Regions from separate parts of the Arthrobacter sp. MMS24-T111 genome, predicted to be linked through region 1. Evidence: riboswitches for the same ligand, from Rfam matches in the RefSeq annotation. Region 1 holds a riboswitch; each other region holds the start of a gene.

Region 1 (5,348 bases):
ATGTCCATGGAGGACTACATGAAACGCCGCGGCGACATCATGAACGGCTGACTGCCTGCGGCGGCCACGCCTCAAGCCCGGAGCAACGCCTCAAGCCAGGAAGAGCCGCCTGACCACTTGCCCGGACGCCAGCGCATCCAGGCCTTCATTGATCTCGGCCAGCGGCCGGGTATCGGTGTGCAGCAGTTCCACCGGAAGCCTGCCTTCCCGCCAGTAGCCAAGGTACGCCGGGATGTCTCGGCGGGGAACCGCGTCACCCATGTAGGAGCCGAGGAGCCGTTTGCCGGCTCCTGCGAACTGCAGTGCGGGAACGGCCAGTTCAGCTGACGGATGGGGCAATCCCACCGAGACCACCGCGCCACCCCGCGTCACCAGATCAAGGCAAGTTGCGATCACGCCGGCCGAGCCGACTGCTTCGACGGCAACATCCACCCCGTCACCGGCAGCCTCGGCAACAAGGCGGGGCGCATCCGCAGGCGTTCCCACCGCCGTGGCACCGGCGTCCAGGGCCAAGGGGTGCTTGCCCGGATTGGGGTCGATGGCAATCACTGCGGCGGCCCCGGCGAGGCGGGCCGCCATGACGGCCGACAAGCCTACTGCGCCGAGGCCGAAGACTGCCACGGACTGACCCGGACGGACGGACGCCGTGTTGAGCACGGCTCCCATTCCGGTGAGCACAGCGCAACCAAACATCGCCGCGACGGTGTCCGGGACGTCGTCGTCAATCACCACTGCCGATTCCCGCGCCACCACGGCGTAATCCGCGAACGCCGAGACGCCCAAATGGTGGTTGATGCGCTCCCCCGCCGGCGTGCGCAGCAAGGCCGGCCCGTGCAGCAGGTCACCGGAGCCGTTGACCTCCGCTGCGCGGTGGCAAAGCGCGGGCCTCCCGGCCCGGCAGGCACGGCAGTGGCCGCAACTGGGCACGAAAACGAGGACCACGTGGTCTCCCACGGACACATCGGCCACCCCGTCGCCCACGGACACCACCCGTCCCACCGCTTCGTGGCCCAATGCCATCGGAAGCGGCCGGACCCTGGAGCCGTCCACCACGGACAGGTCCGAATGGCACAGGCTCGAATAGGTGATGTCGATCCCAAGCTCACCGGCACGCGGCTGTGCTTGGTCCAGCTCCTGAACGACCAATGGCTTCGCGTCAGCGTAGGTGGGGTTTCCCGATGCCTGTCCGGCGGTGGGAACGGTCGAATACAGGACGGCGGCTTTCATGACACGATCATGCCGTACTTCTGCTCCGGGCCTGATGCACTGCGGCGCCGCGGCGTCCACGGCAGCGTGCACCGGAAGCGCCGCTGTGGGTCAGCGGCCCGCGGCCGGGATACGGCGGGCGCGGTTAGACCAGGAACGTCGTCCGGAGCTGGTGCCCCAGCTGTCCGATCTCGGTCAGGAAGCCGTCATGGCCTATCGGTGCCGTGATTATGTGCACGTCAACATCACCGGGCAGGGCCTGGGCCAATTCGCGGGACTGGGACGGGAAGTAGAGCCGGTCGGAGTCCACGGCGGCAACGAAGAACCGGGCGGTGGCGGATGCCAGGGTCTCGGCCAGCGGCCCGCGGCCACGGCAGATATCGTGGCTCATCAATGCCTCGGTGAGGGCGATGTAGCTGTTGGCGTCGAACCGGCGGACGAGCTTCCTGCCCTGGTGGTCCAGGTAGCTTTCCACCTGGTACCGTCCGCGGTTTGCCAGCAGTCCGCCGTGCAGCGGCGACTCGGGGGCCTGGGGTTCCCGGCCGAAGCGTCCTTCCAGTTCCGCGGCGGACCGGTAGGTGATGTGGGCAATCCGCCGTGCAAGTGCCAGTCCGTCTTCCGGACACGGGCCGCCGTAGTAGTCGCCGCCGTTGAAGTTCGGATCCTGGCGGATGGCCAGTGTCTGGGCCTGGGCGAAGGCGATCTGTTCAGCCGTGCTGGCAGCGCCGACCGAGATGACGGCGCAGCGCTGCACCCGGTCGGGGTAGGTCACCGCCCATTCCAGGGCGCGGGCACCGCCCATGGAGCCGCCAAGGACGGCGTACCAGCTCCCGATGCCCAGCTGGTCCGCCAGCCGGGCCTCGGCCACCGTGCTGTCCCGCAGGGTGACCAAGGGGAAGCGGGAGCCCCAGGGTGCTCCGTTGGGAGCGGCCGAGGACGGGCCCGTGGATCCGTAACAACCGCCCACGATGTTGATGGACACCACGAAGAACCGGTCCGTATCAACGGGAGCCCCGGGACCGGCCAGCTGTTCCCACCAGCCCTCTTCGTCGGTGTCGCCCCGGGTCACGTGGGTGCTGCCCGTCAGGGCATGCTCGATCAGGATGGCGTTGCTGCCGTCCGCGTTCAGCGTGCCCCAGGTCTCGTACGCCAAGGTCACATCCGGCAGGTAGCCGCCGCCTTCGAGCTCGAGTCCTCCAATGGAGGCGTAGCGGACAACTCCGTGTTCGGGAATGGTGGTACGGGCGACGGTAACCGTCATGGCAAGACCTCTTCTACGCGCTTGCCTGCCGTCATTTGACCGGCAGGCCAGGTCTTCACCCGGGGCACCCCACCGCGGAAGGAGGGTTGCCGGCCAGCAAGCCGGGGCTGTCACTGGCACTCATGACCTGGTTCGAGTGTACGAAACACCCCCCGGTCCAGGCCAAGAGTGTGACTGGTTGTGACTTTCCGGCGCTGCCGGCCGGCAGCGCTCCAGCGTGCCGGCGGTCAGGCGTCGGCGCCGCCCTTGGCCGCGCGGAAACCGGCCTCCAGGTCGGCCAGGATGTCGTCGATGTGCTCCAGGCCCACCGACAAGCGGACCAGCCCCGGATTGACCCCGGCCACCACCTGCTGCTCGGGCGAGAGCTGGCTGTGGGTGGTCGACGCCGGGTGGATGACAAGCGAGCGGACGTCACCGATGTTGGCCACGTGGGAGTGCAGTTCCAGGGCGTCGACGAAGCGCTTGCCCGCCTCCGCACCCCCTGCCAGGTTGAAGGCGACGACGGCGCCGGTCCCCTTGGGCCCGTACTTGCGGCCCCGTTCGTACCAGGGGCTGGACGGCAGCCCCGCGTAGGCGACCGATTCGACGTCGGCCCTTCCCTCCAGCCAGCGCGCCACCTCCGTGGCGTTGGAAACGTGCCGTTCCACCCGCAGGCTCAGCGTTTCCAGGCCCTGCGAAATCAGGAAGGCGTTGAAGGGCGAAACCGCCGAGCCGAGGTCGCGCAACAACTGGACACGGGCTTTGAGGATGTAGGAAAGGTTGGCGCCCAGTGCGCCGCCCTCGCCAAGATCCCGGGCGTAGACCAGCCCGTTGTAGGTGGGATCCGGGGTGTTGAAACCGGGGAACCGGCCGGGGTCCTTGCCGAAATCGAACTTGCCGGAGTCGACGATGACGCCGGCAATGGCCGAGCCATGGCCGCCCAGGTATTTGGTGGCGGAGTGGATCACGATGTCCGCACCCCACTCCAGCGGCCGGATCAGGTAGGGCGTGGACAGGGTGTTGTCCACGATCAGGGGAACGCCGGCGTCGTGGGCAACCTGGGAGATGCCTTCGATGTCCAGGACGTCCTGGCGCGGGTTGGAGACCACCTCGCCAAAGAACAGTTTGGTGTTGGGCCGCACCGCGTTGCGCCACTGTTCCAGGTTGTCCGGATCTTCCACGAAGGTGACCGCGATGCCGAACTTCTTCAAGGTGTGGGCGAACAGGTTGTACGTTCCGCCGTACAGGCTGGGGCTGGCCACGATGTGGTCCCCGGCCTCGGCGATATTCAGGACGGCGAAGGTCTCCGCAGCCTGCCCCGAGCTCAGCAGCAAAGCCGCCAGGCCACCTTCGAGGCTGGCGATCCGCTGCTCCACCGCGTCCTGGGTGGGGTTGCCGATGCGGGTGTAGATCGGCGCCAGTTCAGCCAGGGCAAAACGGTTGGCTGCGCTCTCGGCGCTCGGGAACACGAAGGACGTGGTCTGGTAGATGGGCAGGGCCCGGGCTCCGGTGGCGCTGTCAGGCTCCTGGCCGGCATGGATCTGGCGGGTTTCGAAGGACCATCCGTTGGACATCTCAGTCTCCTATGACATGGGCCCGGCATGCTGGGAGCACCACGGGCCGCGCTTGCTTCCGGCAATTGCCGGACAGCCTGGTCCTCACCCGGGGCACCCCACCGCGGATGGAGGGTTGCCGGCCAGCGAGCCGGGGCTTGGCGCTGGCACTCATGACCTGCGCCCAGTGTAGGAAGATCGCTCCGGCCGGGACAGCATTGTGACGAACATGGTCTTGCCGCGGCGTGCGCGCCGCGCGGCCCGCGAGGGTGGCAGCTGACGGGCGGGGGACGGATCCGGGCGCGGGAGCAGTCCCATGCGGAGGTTTTCCAAGGTTCCACAAATAATGCGAAGGATCGCCCGAGGTTTGGCTGCCAGCCGTGCCGCCCCGGATACCTTGGAAGCCGGACGTCGTTATCCGGTCGCCCCGTTACCTTTTTCGTAGCCCGTTCCTGTTGCAGGATGAGGGTGTGCTGGCCTGCCGGCCCCGGCATGATTGCCGCCCCCAGTCGTCAATGATCCGGGGGGTGTTGTCACCGGGGTCCGGTAGGTGCCGGAGAGACCGCTAATAGAGGCAGGACAGTTTGGGATCGTCGTGCGTAACGTGGATGCCGGGCTCTGACACCGAGGACAGCCCAGCACAGGTATCAGCTGCTGCGACTGGGAGGTACAGGTGATCGGAAACCACGAAAGCATTGATGTCTTCATCGGCTTGGACGTCGGCAAGGGCGAGCACCACGCCGTTGCCGTGGACCGGGCCGGGAAGAAGCTCTTCGACAAGGCTTTACCCAACGACGAGCTCAGGCTGCGCGAAATACTGGCGTCGCTGGACAACCACGGCAGGATCCTGCTCGTGGTTGACCAGCCCGCGACGATCGGTGCGTTGCCGGTCGCGGTCGCCCAGGCCGCCGGTGTCACCGTCGGATACCTTCCCGGGCTGGCGATGCGCCGGATCGCGGACCTGCACCCCGGCGAAGCGAAAACCGACGCAAGGGACGCGTTCATCATCGCCGCAGCGGCCCGGACCATGCCCCACACACTGCGATCCATCCAGATCGCCGACGAACAACTCGCCGAACTGACCATGCTCTGCGGCTTCGACGACGACCTGGCCAAACAGGCCACCGCGACATCGAACCGGATCCGAGGCCTCCTGACCCAGATCCATCCGGCACTGGAGCGTGTCCTCGGCCCGCGCCTGGACCACCCTGCCGTGTTGGATCTGCTGCGGACCTGGCCGACCCCCGAAGCCCTCCGCCATGCCGGCCGGCGCAGGATCGGGAACCGGCTCAAGAAGCTCGCACCCAGGATGGGTGAACGTCTTGCCGGCGAGATCATCGAGGCCCTGG
Region 2 (5,348 bases), 3.2 Mb from region 1:
CCAACTCGCCGTACTGGAACGGCGTCCCCACCGGTTTCGAAAGCTACCGCACCCAGGCCTGGAACCGGTGGCCGACGTCCGGTCCGGCCGCGATCTACGGGACGTACCCCGCGTACCGGAGGGTGGTCACCCGGCTGCTGGACACCGGCGTGATGCTCGATGAGGGGATGCTGTATTTCGACGCGCGGCTCTCCCGGAACCACCCGACGGTTGAGGTGCGGGTGGCCGATGTCTGCCTCCGCGCCGAGGATGCAGCCTTGATCGCCGTGCTGGTCCGCGCCCTGGTGGAATCAGCCGGCAGGGAATGGCGCGAGGGCGTGGACCCGGCGCCCGTGCCCACTGTCCTGCTGCGGATGGCCTCCTGGCAGGCCAGCAGTTCGGGACTCAGCGGCGAGCTCCTGGACTTCGGGAACTTCCGCCCGGCCCCGGCCGCGGACGTAGCCCGTTCCCTGGTGGACTACCTGGCACCTGTCCTGCAGGAACAGGGCGAACTGGCCTTGGCCCGGCAGGGCGTGGAGCACATCATCGCCCGCGGGACAGGGGCCGCCGAACAGCGCCGGGCCCGCGACAGGGCGCTGGCCGGACCGCCTCCCGAGGATATGGGTTTCGGGGCAGTGGTCCGGCACGCCGTTGACGTCACCATGCGCGGCGCCCTGGATCTTTCCGACGTGGAAGACACTCCGGAACTCCTGCGGGTCCGCCAGGCCTGACGCCTTAGATCTGCTTCAGCGCCTGTTCCAGGTCGCGGATGAGGTCGTCCGCGTCCTCGAGCCCCACGGACAGCCTGACCACGCCGTCGCTCAAGCCAATGGCGGCCCGCCCCTCCGGCCCCATGGCGCGGTGCGTTGTGGTGGCGGGGTGTGTGATCAGGGACTTCGAATCGCCGAGGTTGTTGGAGATGTCGATGATCCGCAGGCCGTCCAACAGGGCGAAGGCGGCCTCCTTGCCGGAGCGCCCGCCCGAGGGCGCCAGCTCAAGGGTGAGGACCGTGCCGCCGGCGCTCATCTGCTTCGCCGCCAGCTCATACTGCGGGTGCGATTTCAGCAGCGGGTACTTCACCCAGCTCACGGCAGGCTGCTCCTCGAGCCACTCGGCGAGCCGCAGGGCGGTGGTCGAGGAGTGCCGGACGCGCAGGCTCATGGTTTCCAGGCCCTTGGTTAGGACCCAGGCGTTGAACGCCGAAAGCGCCGGACCGGTGTGGCGCATCAGCTGCTTGACCGGGCCGTCGATGAACTCCTTGGTGCCAAGGATGGCGCCGCCCAGGACCCGGCCCTGCCCGTCGATGTGCTTGGTGCCGGAGTACACGATGACGTCCGCGCCGAGGTCCCCGCAGCGCTGCAGCAGGGGAGTGGCGAAGACGTTGTCCGCAACTACCTTGGCGCCGGCGGCATGGGCCAGTTCGCTCACCGCCGCGATGTCCACGATTTCCTGCATCGGGTTGGACGGGGATTCGAAGAAGACGGCGGTGGTGGGCTTGGACAGGGCCTCGCGCCACTGGTCCAGGTCCGGGCCGTCGACGAAGACCGTTTCCACGCCCCACCGCGGCAGGATCTCGTTCAGGATCACGAAGCACGACCCGAACAGTGACCGGGCGGCCACCACCCGGTCACCGGCGGCGAGCAGCGCGCCCAAAGCGGTGAACACCGCGGACATGCCCGACGCCGTCGCGAAGCAGGCCTCGGTGCCTTCCAACAGCCTGAGCCGTTCCTGGAAGGTGGCCACGGACGGGTTGCCGTAGCGCGAGTACACGAAGCGCTCGTCCTCGCCGGTGAAGGCGCGTTCGGCCGCGGCCGCGGATTCGTAGACGAACCCGGAATTCAGGAAGATGGCCTCTGAGGTTTCCTGGAAGTTGGTGCGGTCCAGCCCGCCGCGGACAGCCTGGGTGTCGGGGTTCCAGCCGGGGGCGTCTTGATTGAAGGTCACTTAGTTCTTTCCGAGGTTGGTGGGCAGGCCGCGGTTCTTCCAGCCGTTGACGGTCCGTTCGCCGTAGCGGTCAGGTTCCCCCTCGAAGCCCTCCAGGACGTTGTAGGAAGTGAAGCCGGCCTGGGTGGCCGCCACGGCCGCGGCGATGGATCGCTGGCCCGAGCGGCACAGGAACACCAGCTCCGCGCCGGGGTCCTCGGGCGCCTGCTCCTTGAGGTCCTTCACGAAATCGGGGTTGGGGATGCCGCCGGGGAAGGTCCACTGGATGAAGAGCGGATCGTTGTCCGTTGCCTTGGTGTCCGGAATGCCGATGTGGGCCCATTCGCCCTCGGTGCGGACGTCCACCAGGATGGCGCCCTGCTCCAGCTTGGCCCAGGCTTCCTGCGGCGTCAGGTCTCCCGCGTAGCTCATGCGTGGCCCTCGCCGTCGAACTCGCCTTCCAGGTCGTCAACGGCCGTGGCCACCGCGGCGTCTGCCGACGCGATGGCGGCCGGGAGGACAACGGCCTGGGCCACGATGACGCTGCTGCCGTTGAAAGTGGCCGCCGGGCTGCCGTGCAGGACATAACCGTCCGCAAGCGCAGCCGAGATCCGCTCACAGAAGGAGCGGTCGTCCGGGCCTGTAATCAGGCGGTAGGACAATTTTTCGTCAGGGGCGGGTGCGTCAGACACGACGGATCTCCTTCTTTCACGCTTGCAGCTCGAATCGGTCGATATGCCAAGTATTCACCTGAGGCACCCCGCCGCGAGAGGAGGGTTGCCGACCGGCCAGTCAGGGCTTGACACCGGTACTCATTACTCCCCAAAAACGTAACACCTGCGCCGCCAAGCCGCACGGCCGCCGTCGTCATGTTCCGTAATTGAGAGCCCGCGACCACCGCGTCACGGGAACCCGGCGGGGCCGCGGGACCGATAAAGTTTTCTACCGGGGCGCCGCCCTGCCGTCACAGTGGGAGTACCGGGGGGTCTTGCCAGCATGCGAGCAGCAATATCGCACCGCCAGGCCGGCCGTCGTCGTGCCCGTCATCGTTTCCTCGGGGCTTTCCTGGCCGCCGCCGTCGTCGTGCTTCTGGCGCTGCTGGCGCCCGCCGGTGCCGCGCAGGCGGCCTCCGCGGTACCGGACCAGGGCAAGCCCTGGCTGGGTGCCGTCCTTGAATGGGGTGAGGATACCGCCGCCGGATTCTCCGACCGGCTGGGGGCGAGCCCGGCAGTGTTTGGCCACGACATCGCTCTTCCGTTCCGCGACTCGGACCGGAACAACATTGAGGGCTTCCTGCAGCAGGCCGCGGCCAAGGGCGCCCACGCCATGCTCACCGTGAAGCCCACCGTGCCGCTGGACCAGATCGGCGCCTCCGAAGCGGAAGCCTTCGCCGGCAAGGTCCGCGACCTGACCTCCGGGTTCAAGGGCCGGCTGTTGGTCCGGTTTGCCCCGGACATGAACTCGAGTTGGGTGCCCTGGGGGCAGCAGCCGGGCGCCTACCGGGAAGCCTTCAAGGCGGTCGCGGCAGCGGTCAGGAAGGACGACGGCGGCCGGGCCGCCATGGTCTGGGCGCCGTACCTGGGCAAGGACTACCCCTTTGACCGGAACCGGAATGCCCCGCCGCCGGGAAGTGACGGCTTCGCCCTCCTCGACACCAATGGCGACGGCGCCTGGAACGGCTCCGATGCCGCCTACGCCCCCTACTATCCGGGGGACGACGCCGTGGACTGGGTGGGCCTGACCGCCTACCATGACGACACCGCCGGTGGGGCTGCCGTCAACACCGTGCCGCGTGCCGGTGAACTCCAGGAGATGCTGACCGGCTCGGGCGGCGAGGACTTCTACAATGCCTATGCGGAGGCCCGCAAGAAGCCATTCCTGCTCCAGACATCGGCGTTCTACAGCCCTGCTGCCGGCGGACCGCCGGAGGCGGATATCAAGCCGGCCTGGTGGGACCAGGTGGTGGGTACCGCCACCTCGCCGGCTTTCGCCAGGACGGCAGCGGTGGTGTGGGACGAGCGCACCAGCACCAGGGATACCGGCGTGGCCAGCATCGACTGGCTGCTCACCGGAAATCCCGCCATCGCCAAAGCCGCGCTGGACCGGCTGAAGTCCTCCGCCGTGGTCACCGGGCCGGTCACCGACGTGGTTGCGGACGGATCGTATGTCCGGGCCAACACGCTGTCCGGGGCAGCGGTCTGGACCGTTGCCGTGGCGATGGCCATCCTCCTGGCGGCGCTGTGGCAGATTCCACGCCGGGTCAACGCCGCCACCGCGTGGAGCTACCAGGACCCGGGAAACAGGGACTCGCGCGTGGATTTGCTGCGCGGGATGGCCATTGTCTTCGTGGTGGTCAACCACCTGGGCCTGGTCTCGCTGTTCCAGCTGCTCACCCAGGAGGCCGTGGGCTTCGTTTCCGGTGCCGAACTCTTTGTGCTGTTTTCCGGCCTGGTGGTGGGCATGGTCTACGGGCCGAAGGCCAGGGAAGACTTCGGCAAGGTTGTGGACCTCACCTCCCGCCGGGCGGGGAAGCTCTATGTGACCGCCCTGTCGGTGCTGATTGGCGTCTTCCTCATTGCGCAGCTTCCGTTCTTCCACACCGAGGCACTGACCACGTTCGTGGACCAGGGGACGGGCGGGGCCGGGCATAACGGTGCCGGCCGGACGTACGACCTCTACGCCGGGATGTCATCGCTGTTCCAGTTCCCGGTGCCGCCCCAGGTCCTGCCGGCCATCCTGCTGCTGCAGTTCGGGCCCTGGCAGTTCAACGTCATGGGGCTGTACGTGGTTCTTCTCCTGGTCAGCCCCCTGATCCTGGCGCTGCTGAACCGCGGAAAGGCCGTGTGGGTCCTGGTGGCGTCGCTGGCGGTGTACGCCGTCGGCGCCGGAACCAGGTTCCGGATCCTGCCGTCCCAGTTCGAGGACTCGTTTCCGCTGCTGGTGTGGCAGGTGCTGTTCGTGCTGGGGCTGGTGGTGGGATACCACCGGCGGAGCATTATCGCGTGGTTGTCGGCCCATGCCTGGGTGGTGGCAGCCTGTACGGTGGCCGCATTCGCCTTGGCTTTCCTCTCCTGGGGAAACCCCTACTTGGCCAACAACTACGACGTCCGGCTGGCGCTGATGCCGGACGCCACCTACCGGGCCATGTATGACGCCCTCTTTGGCCGGACGTACCTGGCCCCGGGCCGCCTGCTCAATGTCGTCTTCCTGGTGGTGGCGGCGTATGCGTTCCTCAGCGCCTACTGGAAGCCGGTTGAGCGGGCCCTGGGCTGGTTCCTGATCCCGCTCGGCCGCGCAACCCTCTATGTCTTCATCATGCATGTGGTGCTGATCGCCGTCGTGGCCAATATCCCCGCGCTCCAGCAGGAGAGTATCTTCCTCAACACCGTGGCGTACGCCGTGGTGCTGGCCCTGCTGTGGGTGATGGTCCGCACCAGGTTCCTGTT
Region 3 (5,348 bases), 2.2 Mb from region 1:
GGCCCTGGACCTGGTGGAAAAGCACCCCACGTCCTCACTGTTGTGGGCGATCCTGGCCGAGGAAGCGTGGACCGAGGGCCGCACCATCGACTCCTACGCGTACGCCCGGGTGGGCTACCACCGCGGACTGGATGCGCTGCGCCGCAACGGCTGGCGCGGCGTCGGGCCCATCCCGTGGGAGCACGAGCCGAACCGCGGGTTCCTCCGTGCGCTCTACTCGCTGGGCAGGGCTTCGTCGGCCATCGGGGAAGCTGACGAGCCGGAGCGGATCGAGAAGTTCCTGAACGACTCCGATCCCGCGGCGAAGGCAGCCATCGAGGGCTAGATTCGAATAATTACGACGACGGCAGGTTACCTTCCCAGCGAAGGTGACCTGCCGTCGTCGATGGTTGAGCCTGGCGAAACCCTAGGCCTGGTTGGCGATGCCGGTGCGTGCCATGGCATCGGCGTAGGCCGTATGCATGTCCGCGAGGAACTCCTCCTGGCGGGCCGGTGAACCGGCGAAGGCGCGGCCACTCAGGGAGCGGACCTTGTAGGTCTTGAGGCCGCGGCGCCACAGCAGCGGTACTTCGGTCTTCAGCAGCAGGTTGGCCAGGCGGTTTGCCTCGGTGCCGTGCGCCACGATCACGGAGGCGCGGGGGACGAGGGCAAGGAACTTCAGCAGCGGCTTCAGGCCCGCCTGCACCTGGTCCGGGGTGAATTTACCGTTGGCCTCGCCCGGGACGTGCCACGGGTGGACGTTCCAGGGCATCACGAATTCCGGGCGCAGGCCAAGCTTCCACTGGATGCCCAGCATGCGGGTCGCGGCGTCCTGGTCACCGGCAGTGATGAAACCGGACTGGTCCATCTCGCCAATGTTGGAGTACAGGCTGATGATGCGGCATTCCTCAACATCGTGCATGGGGTCCACATAGGGCACCACGGTTCCGGGCTTGGCGTCCTGCAGGGAATCGCACAGCTCGTTGACAGCGGCAACGCTGGGCTCGTAGCGGCGGCTCATGAGCTGTTCGTGGAATGTTTCGGGGGCCAGTGCGGTCATGAAGGGCTGGTTCTCCTGCGGGGATTGATGTTGCGTCCACCGCCGAAAATGGGCGCACGGTGGCGCAGCTCATCAACGGTGGTTAGTTGGGGTGGGCCGATTCCGGGTCGACCTTTGCCAGTTTACCAAGCCCGGAGAAACGAAACGCCGGTCCAGCGCACCTCATTCATGGCGCAGTGGACCGGCGGTCATTCCCGGAAGGGGCGGATAACTACCAGAGGCGCTTGGTGGCGCGGCGGGCGCCCTCGCCAAGAGCCTCCAGCTTGGCGAATGCGATTTGCGGATGCACCCGGCCGCCCAGGCCGCAGTCGGTGGAGGCGATGACGTTCTCGCGTCCCACCAGCTTGGCGAAGCGGACAATCCGGTCCGCCACCAGGTCCGGGTGTTCCACCACATTGGTGGCGTGGGAGACGACGCCGGGGATGATGACTTTGCCTTCAGGAAGGGCGGTGTCCTCCCAGACCCGCCATTCGTGCTCGTGGCGGACGTTGGCCGCCTCGAAGGAGTAGGCGCCGGCGTTGACCTGCAGCACTGAGCCGATAATGTCGGCGAAGGGGATGTCCGTAGTGTGCGGACCATGCCAGGAGCCCCAGCAAACGTGCAGCCGGATCTGTTCCTGCGGAAGGTCCCGCAAGGCCCAGTTGGTGGCCTCGACGCGCAGCTGGATGAACTTCAGGTAGTCCTCCAGCGACGGCTCCGGGTTGATCTGGTCCCAGCTCTCGGCCAGGGACGGATCGTCGAGCTGGACCGTCAGGCCGGCGTCGATGATGGCCTTGTATTCCTCGCGCATCGCGTCGGCGCAGGCGTAGACGAGTTCCTCATCGCTCTTGTAGTACTCATTGGCAACGCGGGCGCAGGAACCGGGGGACAGGGACGCCACGAATCCTTCGCTGAGGCCGGCCGCGGCGAGCCCGGTCTTCAGGTTCCTGATGTCCGAGGCCACCAGGTCATGGCCGGTATATGTCAGGGGCCCGGCGATCTTGGGCTGGGACACGCTCTTTCGGTGCGCCAGGATCCCGGAGGAAGGATCGCTGTACGCCTCGTTGAACGCCTGCCGGTCCCTCCGGTCGGGGAAGGACGTCAGGACAACGTTTCCGGGGGAGGACCGCCGGACTGCGGCTTCCGCCCACCGGTCCACGGTGGTCGGCTCCAGGCCGCCGAGCCGGGCAAAGGAGTAGTTCCACCAGGCTCCGTAGTCAACGGAGTTGGACATCGTGTGCCCGTACTCGCCGTCGTTGGGGATATCGATGCCCAAGTCCTTCTGGCGCTGGACCACGCCCACAACGGAGTCTTCCAGGAGCTCCAGGAACGCCGGGGTGATCCCGTCGGATTCCTTTGTGGTGTTGGCCGCGATGAGTTCGTCGGTGCGGGGCAAGGACCCGGCGTGGGTGGAGCGAATGTGGTCGGTGTTGAGCGGCATGCTGGAATCTTCCTTTCCATCGGTCCTGGCAGTAGCACCTTCGGGCGGCAGCTTTCCTGCCGGACCGTGGTTGCTGCGGCGTCATTGAGCCAGGTCTCTCGGCCGCTCCGGATGGTCCTCTCTTACCTAAAGCGACAGCGTGGCGGCGGGGCAAATCGGTTTCATATTGTGGCGCGGCAGCGTCAGTCGGAGCTCGTCCGCACGATTCCGCCGAGAGAAAGCGGTACTTGATAACATTTAATACACCGACTTGACTTTAATTAGTAAGTGATGGTGATCTAGAAACATCGGTCTTTTGGGGGAAATACCGATAATCCCCCATACCCGTGTCCCGGTCTTACCGTTCGGGGTTTAATTCTAATTTGGGGGAAATTATGGTTGGATCAGCCAGCGCTAAGCCGCGCTCGCAAAAGGCTAATAGAGTCCGCGCTATTCTTGCCGGCGGCCTTGTCTTGGGGATCGGCGCGGCCTTCACTCTCGCGGCGTGGACGGACAACGAGTGGGTCTTCGGCCAGAGCGACAACGGCGGTGGCCCGGGGACCAAGGTGTACCAGATGCAGCAAAACACGTGGACAGGCACCGGTGGAACAGCAGCATGGAGTGACCAGCCGGACCGGAACGGCGGCGCTTTGACGTTCAGCGTCAATGCGGACAACCTGGTGCCGGGCAGCACCGTTTACGCACCGATGCAGCTGCGGGCGGTGGCCGGATCCGAAGCCCTGGTAGCCAGCTTGACTGAAACCGCGCAATCCACTCCCATTGACGCCGTCACCAACTCGTCCCAGCTCTACTCGGCCCTGAGGTACGAAGCCAAGCAGGGCGTGCCGAAGTCTTCATGCAACGCTGCAGGATTCGGGTCCGTGCAGAATGCAAATATCATTCCTGCGGGTTCACTCCTTAGCGCCATCTCCATCCCCGGGGCAGCGACCAATATCAGCCTGCCCAAGGGCGACAACGTCACCGCCGGTTCCGCAGTGGACATCTGCTTCGCGCTGACCCTCCCCACGGATGCCCCGTCATCCCTGCAGGGGCAGAAGACCGTCCCGCTCTGGAAGTTCTCAAGCACAGTGGGCCTGCCATAACCCCTCCGATGAGGCAGACAGCGTCCCGGCGCAAGCCCGGGTTCCGGTTGCCGGGATTGGCGTCCGAACCCCGGGCCCGGCCGGCTGCCCTCCGTGTGGCCAGGGGATTCCGCGAAGCTTTGCTCACCGTCGTTGCCCTGTTGGGGCTGGCGTGCATCCTGGTCCTGGTCCTGGGCTTCTTCTTCAAGGCGTCCTTCGTCGTCTTCCGTACGGGATCGATGGAGCCGCTCTATCCAGTCGGTGCGCTGTCCCTGACCGTGCAGGTCACCGCCAAGGATCTCGTCCCGGGCGACGTCGTGTCGGTCCGCCGGGAAGCGGCGACCGCTCTGGTGACCCACCGCGTGGTGGCAGTTGACCCGCCCAGTGTGGAGGGGGCCACAGCGTCGCTAAGGCTCCGCGGCGACGCCAACACTTCGGATGATCCGTTGCCCTACGAGGTGGCCACGGCGCAGAAGGTGCTCTTCACGGTTCCCGGGTTGGGAACCTGGATCATGGCCTCCCGGGGGCCGGAGTTCCTGGGCGCGGCAACCCTGGCGGTGGCAGCACTGGTCACGTGGGCCTACTGGCCGCGGCGCCGGGCCGCGGTCCAGGCAGAGATCTGCGCCACCGGGGCTAAACCACAACAGTAAGGTCGTAGATGACATGGCGGGACCCAGCACCAGGGACGTCGTACGGGCCGCGGGGGTTGTCGCGGTTTTGCTGGTGGGCGCTGCGCCTGGCGCAGCCGTGGCGGACGAGCAGCTGATTCCGGTACCGGAGACGGGGGCGGCCGGCTTCCTGTCGCTTTCCTCGTCGGTCTATCCACTGACACTGCCGGGGCTGTCAGCGGGGGAATCGTTCAGTTGGCAAATAGGCATTTCGCTGGACCAGCCCAGCAGCGAGTCCACCCTGCAGGTCACCGCCGACGGTGAGATCGCCGGTACGGACACCTACGTTGTGTCCGTGGACGAATGCGATGTCCCGTGGCAGGGAAGCAGCGGCTTGGGCGGGGACCTGCGTTGCCCCATCGGCTCCACGCCGCGGATAGCGCCGGTAACGCTCGTTGAACATCGCCAGGATGTGCTGGTTCCCTTGCGTGATCTGCGCATCGGATCCTCGCCCTACCTTCGATTTGTCTTGTCCCGGCCCGCGGATTCGCAGGACCCGCCGGACACCGCGCTGACGCTGGGTATTGGGGTCACCGCTGCCGGGAACGACCACGCCGTGGTCCCGTCCGGCCAGCGGCCGCCCGCACCGTTGGCCAATACCGGGGCAGCGGTAGTGCAGGGGCTGTTGGCCGGCGGCGGCCTGTTGCTCCTCGGCGCAGCGGTGGTGGCTGCAGTCCGCCGGAACATGACCCGGAGGGGGGAGGCATCGTGAAGACCGCGCGCGGGAACCTGCTGCGACGCGGGGCAAGGAACCCACTGACATCCGTTGCCATAGCGGCAGCGGCCGCAGTCTCCCTGGTGGCGACCACCACCGTCACCACGGCGGCATGGGTGGACAACGAATGGGCCGGCGGTTCTGTCGGCGTTGGTTCCCCGGGGGACTGTTCCACCAACACCCTTTTCAGCGGCCAGGCGTCCGCAACCCAGCTTTCCGGCAGGGTACTGGGAACGGACCTCAATTCCATCGCGGGAGTTGAAGGCCTCACCGTCACCAACGCCGGCGGCGCAGCGTCGCCGCAGCCGCTGTCGGCTACTCCGGTGACGGGGATTCCGGACGCCTTTATCAGCAAGCTGCCTGTCACGGCCCTGGGGACCAACCCTGTGACCGTGGGCCTGGGCCTCGGCGTTCCGGTAGGAGGCCTGGGCACGTACACGCAGTG
Region 4 (5,348 bases), 1.2 Mb from region 1:
CTGTACCAAGCCTGGACCACATCAACATGACGGTCGCGGTCCTGCGCGGCGCAGGCGTGTCCGTGGACGATTCCGTGCCCAACCACTGGGTGGTGGCGCCCGGACCGATCCGTGCCTTCGACCAGCGGATCGAACAGGACCTTTCCAACGCGGGCCCGTTCCTGGCGGCGGCCCTCGCCTCGCGGGGAACCGTGCGGATCCCCAACTGGCCGGCGGAAACCCAGCAGGTGGGCGACCTGTGGCGCAACATCCTCACCAGCATGGGTGCCACGGTCACGTTGGCCGGCGGCGTCCTGACCGTCACCGGCGGTCCGGAGATCAAAGGTGGCGACTTCGCGGACACCAGCGAACTCGCCCCCACCGTCGCCGCGTTGTGTGCCTTGGCCTCGGAGCCCTCCCGGCTCACCGGGATCGCGCACCTGCGAGGACACGAAACCGACAGGCTGGCCGCCCTGGTGGCAGAGATCAACCGGCTCGGCGGGGACGCCGAGGAAACCCCGGACGGACTGCTCATCCGCCCCGCCCGGCTGCACGCCGGCGTCGTGCACAGCTACGCAGACCACCGGATGGCCACGGCCGGGGCAATCCTGGGACTGGCAGTACCGGGCGTCCAGGTGGAGGATATTGCCACCACAGCCAAGACCATGCCCGACTTCCCACAGCTGTGGGCAGGCATGCTGGCCCAGGAGGGCACGTCCGCTGCCGGACCGGAAGGGCGCGGCAGTGGCGCGGAGCACTGATTCCTGGGACGAATCGGACGTCAGGATCCGCCCGAGCAAGAAAGGCTCCAGACCCCGCACCAAAGACCGCCCCAGCCACGATGACGCTGTGACCGGCCGGATCATCACGGTGGACCGTGGCCGGTACACCGCAGTGGTGGGTGAGGACTCGGACAATGAGCGCGTGGTCATTGCCGCGCGGGCCCGCGAGCTTCGCCGCAATCCCGTGGTGGCCGGCGACTTCGTCTCCCTGGTGGGGGATGTCTCCGGAGCCCCGGACACACTGGCACGCCTGGTGAAAATCCAGGACCGCCGCACGCTCCTTCGCCGCAGCGCCGACGATACCGACCCCGTGGAGCGAGCCGTGGTGGCCAACGCGGACCAGCTGGTCATCGTCGTGGCGGCTGCCAACCCCGAGCCACGCACCGGCTTCATCGACCGCGCCCTGGTGGCGGCCTACGATGCCGGGATTGCGCCGATCCTGCTGGTGACCAAGGCCGACGTCAAGGACCCCGCCGAGCTCCTCTCCAATTACACGCACCTGGACTTCCCGGTCATCATCAGCAAGACCGCCGACGCACAGGCCTCCGGGATCGACGCGCGGTCCGACGACGGCCTCTCGGCCCGGCTGGACAGCGCCGCGGTGGCCGCCCTCCGCGCGCACCTCGACGGTACCGTCACCGTGATGCTGGGGCATTCCGGGGTGGGCAAATCCACTATGGTGAACGCACTGACGGGTGCCGAGCGCGCCACCGGCGGCGTCAACGCCGTCACCGGGCGCGGCCGGCACACGTCGTCGTCCGCGCTGGCACTTCGGCTGGCGGACGCGCCGCCCGGCAGCTGGATCATCGACACCCCGGGGATCCGGTCCTTTGGCCTGGCGCATGTGGATCCGGACAGGATCCTGCGCTCGTTCCCGGATCTCTCCCCCGGCATCGAAAACTGCGAACGCGGCTGCAAGCACACGGCAACGGCGGTCAACTGCGGGCTGGACGAGTGGGTGGATGGCGGACACGCCGGCCCCACCGGCGCCGCCCGCCTGGCGTCCCTGCGGCGGCTGCTCGGTGCCGATCCAAGGATGGAAGCACAGGAAACGAAGGAGCTTGGCAGCGTCAACTGACGCGTTCTCCCGGCAGAAACGCCCGCAGACGGTAGTTTGGAACCATGATCCAACCCGCTTCGAGTTACAACGATGACCTGCGCCTGGCCCACGTCCTGGCCGACTCCGTGGACGACCAGACGATGAGCCGGTTCAAGGCCCTGGACCTCCACGTCGAGACCAAGCCGGACCTGACGCCGGTCACCGACGCCGACAAGGCGGCCGAGGAGGCCATCCGTGGCCAGCTCTCCCGCTCCCGGCCCCGCGATGCCGTCCTGGGTGAGGAATTCGGCAGCACCGGCCACGGCTCACGGCGCTGGATCATCGATCCCATCGACGGGACCAAGAACTTCGTCCGTGGCGTCCCGGTCTGGGCCACGCTGATCGCCCTGGTGGACGAGGGCGAACCGGTGGTGGGCGTCGTCAGCGCACCGGCACTGGGCAAGCGCTGGTGGGCTGCCAAAGGCATGGGGGCGTACATGGGCAGGTCCCTGGCCGCCGCCACCCGGCTTCGGGTCTCCAACGTGTCCAACCTGGCCGACGCCTCCCTCTCCTATTCCAGCCTGGGTGGCTGGAAGGAACGCGGAAACCTTGACGACTTCCTGGGCCTGACGGAGGACGTGTGGCGGACCCGGGCGTACGGGGACTTCTGGTCCTACTGCATGGTGGCCGAGGGCTCGGTGGACATCGCCTGCGAACCCGAACTGAATTTGTACGACATGGCCGCCCTGGTGCCGATCGTGGTGGAGGCCGGCGGCCGCTTCACGTCCCTCGAAGGCGAGGACGGCCCGTTCGGCGGCAATGCCCTGGCAACGAACTCGATCCTGCATTCAGAGGTACTGCACCGGCTGAACCCGGACCTCGACGACCTGCTCCAGCAGTCGCCCTAGCGGCAAGATAATCGAATAATACGACGCCGGACGCCTCCTTTGCGGGGCGTCCGCGGCCGTTTCTTCGGCAGGACGTAACAAAAGCCTTAACAATTGCTGCGGCTTTAGTCCTGCCCATTCCATGTTCTACGCTTTTATCCAGGTCACGAGTGCCAGCGCAAAACCCCGGTTTGCTGGCCGGCAACCCTCCATTCGCGGTGGGGTGCCCCGGGTGACGACCAGGCCGGTCCGGAGCGGATACGGCAAGCGCGGATTCCACTATGCCGGAGTCCTGTATCCAAGTGAGGTCTCTGTGACAACTGCCACCGTCTCCCCCCAGTCCGCCACCGCCAACGCCGCCGCGCCGGATCCGCGCCAGGCCATCGCCGGCCGTCCCCTCGCCGCGGTCACCGGCGCAGAGATCCAGGCGCCGCTGATCTCCGGCGGCCACGTTCGCTACGCAAACCTCGACTACGGCGCCTCCGCCCCGGCTCTGTCAGTGGTGTCCGCGTACCTGAACGAGATCCTCCCGTATTACGCCAGTGTCCACCGGGGCGCCGGGTACGCATCCCAGATCAGCACGTCCGTGTACGAAAACGCACGCAACATTGTCCGTGACTTCGTGGGAGGGCGCCCCGACGATTCGGTCATCTTCACCCGCAACACCACCGACTCCCTGAACCTGCTGGCCGGCTGCCTGCCGCTGGCCGGCGGCCGCCCCGCCGGGGACGTCTTGTACCTGGACATCGAACACCACGCCAACCTCCTGCCCTGGCAGGGCGTCCCGCACCGCAGCATCGTCGCCGCGGACACCATCAGCGGCACACTGGAGGCAGTCCGCGCTGAACTGGAGCAGGGCGGGGTCAGCCTGCTGGCCGTCACCGGCGCCTCCAACGTCACCGGCGAGATCCTCCCCATCCGGGCCTTGGCTACACTGGCGCACCAGTACGGCGCACGGATCGTGGTGGATGCCGCCCAGCTTGCGCCCCACCGCCGGGTGGACATCAGCGCGGACGACGTCGACTATCTCGCCTTCTCCGGACACAAGCTCTACGCACCCTTCGGCGCAGGCGTCCTGGTAGGACGTGCGGACTGGCTGGACGCCGGTGTCCCCCACCTGGCCGGGGGCGGTGCCGTCAAGGAAGCAAGGCTCGACGGCGTCAGCTGGGCCACCGGCCCGGCCCGCCACGAGGGCGGCTCACCCAACGTGCTAGGCGCAGCCACCCTGGCCCGTGCCACCCAGGTGATCGCCGGGCTGGACCAGGCCCGGTGGCACGCCCACGAATCCGCCATCCGCTCCTTCCTGGTGGAGGGCCTCCAGGGCATCGACGGCGTCACCGTCCACCAGATCTTCAAGGACACCAATCCGGAAACGGACACCATCGGCGTGGTCAATTTCTCGGTTGCAGGCTACGACGCCGGGCTGGTGGCCGCCTATCTCTCGGCGGAGCACGGCGTGGGCCTGCGCGACGGACGCTTCTGCGCCCACCCGCTGCTGAAGCGCCTGGGCCTGCCCAACGGATCACTCCGGGCGAGCTTCGGCGTCGGATCCCGGCTGGAGGATGCCGAACGCCTCCTTGCCGGCATCCGCACACTGCGCAGCAGCGGTCTGGGTTGGGACTACGTGGTTGACGCAGGCCGCTGGGTGCCGGCCAACGATTCCCGCACCTACCCGCACTGGGCACCCAACACCCCGGGCACGGCCGGCGCGGCCCCCTGTATCGACGACTAGTGGGCACTTCCCGCCCATGGTCCCCCAGCACATTTTCGAGGCGGTGCGGTAAATTCGAGGGGCATCAACAGTCGGAATTGAAGGAGTCCACGCGTGGTTCGGTGTGGCCCCAAGCTTGATCACGGGCGCCGGCGGGAACTTGGCGGCAGTTTCCGGGACGGCGGACGGCACTACCAGCGCGTCAGGCCGGGCTACCCCGTGGAATCAGCCCGGTGGCTGGTCCCGGCGCAGGCCCGCGACGCACTCGACGTAGGGGCCGGTACCGGGAAGTTCACGGCCCTGCTGCTGGAGCTTGGCCTGGAGGTAACCGCCGTCGATCCTTCCACCGACATGCTCGCCCAACTCGCGGCGCACTGCCCTGCTGCCACGGCCATGGCGGGAACCGCGGAGGCGACCGGACTGGCCGAAGCCTCCTTCGACGTCGTCACCGTGGCCCAGGCCTGGCACTGGTGCGACGCGCTGCCCGCGAGCACCGAACTCGCCCGCGTCCTGCGCCCGCACGGAACGCTCGGACTCATCTGGAACCAGCTGGATACCTCGGTACCCTGGGTGCACAGGCTTTCCAGGATCATGCACGCCGGCGATGTGTACCGCCCGGGCCACAAGCCGGTGGTGGGGCGCGAATTTACCGGGCTTGAGGGCAATGTCACGCACTGGCAGGACAAGGTAACCACCACGGACCTGATGGAACTCACCAAGTCCAGGAGCTATTACCTGCGCGCGAGCGAGGCAACCCGGGCCAAAGTCCTGGCGAACCTGGACTGGTACCTCCACGACCACCTGGCCTACGCGCCCGACCAGGAACTCGATCTTCCCTACCTCACCCTGGCGTGGCGCGCCGTGAAGGCGTAGCGGGATGGTTTTGCCAGGCGGCGCCGCAGGCCCCGCGGACCCGGCCGCGGCAGGGAACCCGGTAGGCTTGAGCCTGT

What was found. A riboswitch is a leader RNA that binds a small molecule or an ion and turns the genes downstream of it on or off. The one in region 1 is predicted to bind S-adenosylmethionine.
Region 2: another riboswitch for S-adenosylmethionine. It lies ahead of ACX5I6_RS03185 (DUF1737 domain-containing protein); the one in region 1 lies ahead of metX (homoserine O-acetyltransferase MetX).
Region 3: another riboswitch for S-adenosylmethionine. It lies ahead of ACX5I6_RS07780 (cobalamin-independent methionine synthase II family protein); the one in region 1 lies ahead of metX (homoserine O-acetyltransferase MetX).
Region 4: another riboswitch for S-adenosylmethionine. It lies ahead of ACX5I6_RS12440 (aminotransferase class V-fold PLP-dependent enzyme); the one in region 1 lies ahead of metX (homoserine O-acetyltransferase MetX).

Annotation. Positions count from the first base shown of each region.
Region 1 covers NZ_JBTZRO010000001.1:3,872,946-3,878,293, forward strand. The annotation lists gene ACX5I6_RS18190 (hypothetical protein) at 1-51, shown strand, start outside; gene ACX5I6_RS18195 (zinc-dependent alcohol dehydrogenase family protein) at 91-1,227, opposite strand; gene metX (homoserine O-acetyltransferase MetX) at 1,352-2,467, opposite strand; SAM riboswitch class IV at 2,480-2,595, opposite strand; gene ACX5I6_RS18205 (bifunctional o-acetylhomoserine/o-acetylserine sulfhydrylase) at 2,695-4,020, opposite strand; SAM riboswitch class IV at 4,064-4,178, opposite strand; partial or broken gene ACX5I6_RS18210 (IS110 family RNA-guided transposase) at 4,608-5,348, shown strand, end outside.
Region 2 covers NZ_JBTZRO010000001.1:697,615-702,962, reverse strand. The annotation lists gene ACX5I6_RS03200 (glutamate--cysteine ligase 2) at 1-710, shown strand, start outside; gene ACX5I6_RS03195 (O-succinylhomoserine sulfhydrylase) at 715-1,923, opposite strand; gene ACX5I6_RS03190 (rhodanese-like domain-containing protein) at 1,924-2,334, opposite strand; gene ACX5I6_RS03185 (DUF1737 domain-containing protein) at 2,331-2,594, opposite strand; SAM riboswitch class IV at 2,608-2,722, opposite strand; gene opgC (OpgC domain-containing protein) at 2,899-5,348, shown strand, end outside.
Region 3 covers NZ_JBTZRO010000001.1:1,662,459-1,667,806, forward strand. The annotation lists gene ACX5I6_RS07770 (DUF3151 domain-containing protein) at 1-325, shown strand, start outside; gene ACX5I6_RS07775 (uracil-DNA glycosylase family protein) at 407-1,039, opposite strand; gene ACX5I6_RS07780 (cobalamin-independent methionine synthase II family protein) at 1,251-2,459, opposite strand; SAM riboswitch class I at 2,473-2,577, opposite strand; gene ACX5I6_RS07785 (SipW-dependent-type signal peptide-containing protein) at 2,834-3,541, shown strand; gene ACX5I6_RS07790 (signal peptidase I) at 3,550-4,170, shown strand; gene ACX5I6_RS07795 (hypothetical protein) at 4,184-4,900, shown strand; gene ACX5I6_RS07800 (choice-of-anchor G family protein) at 4,897-5,348, shown strand, end outside.
Region 4 covers NZ_JBTZRO010000001.1:2,650,972-2,656,319, reverse strand. The annotation lists gene aroA (3-phosphoshikimate 1-carboxyvinyltransferase) at 1-740, shown strand, start outside; gene rsgA (ribosome small subunit-dependent GTPase A) at 724-1,839, shown strand; gene hisN (histidinol-phosphatase) at 1,884-2,708, shown strand; SAM riboswitch class IV at 2,850-2,963, shown strand; gene ACX5I6_RS12440 (aminotransferase class V-fold PLP-dependent enzyme) at 3,001-4,419, shown strand; gene ACX5I6_RS12435 (class I SAM-dependent methyltransferase) at 4,513-5,271, shown strand; gene ACX5I6_RS12430 (metal-dependent transcriptional regulator) at 5,347-5,348, shown strand, end outside.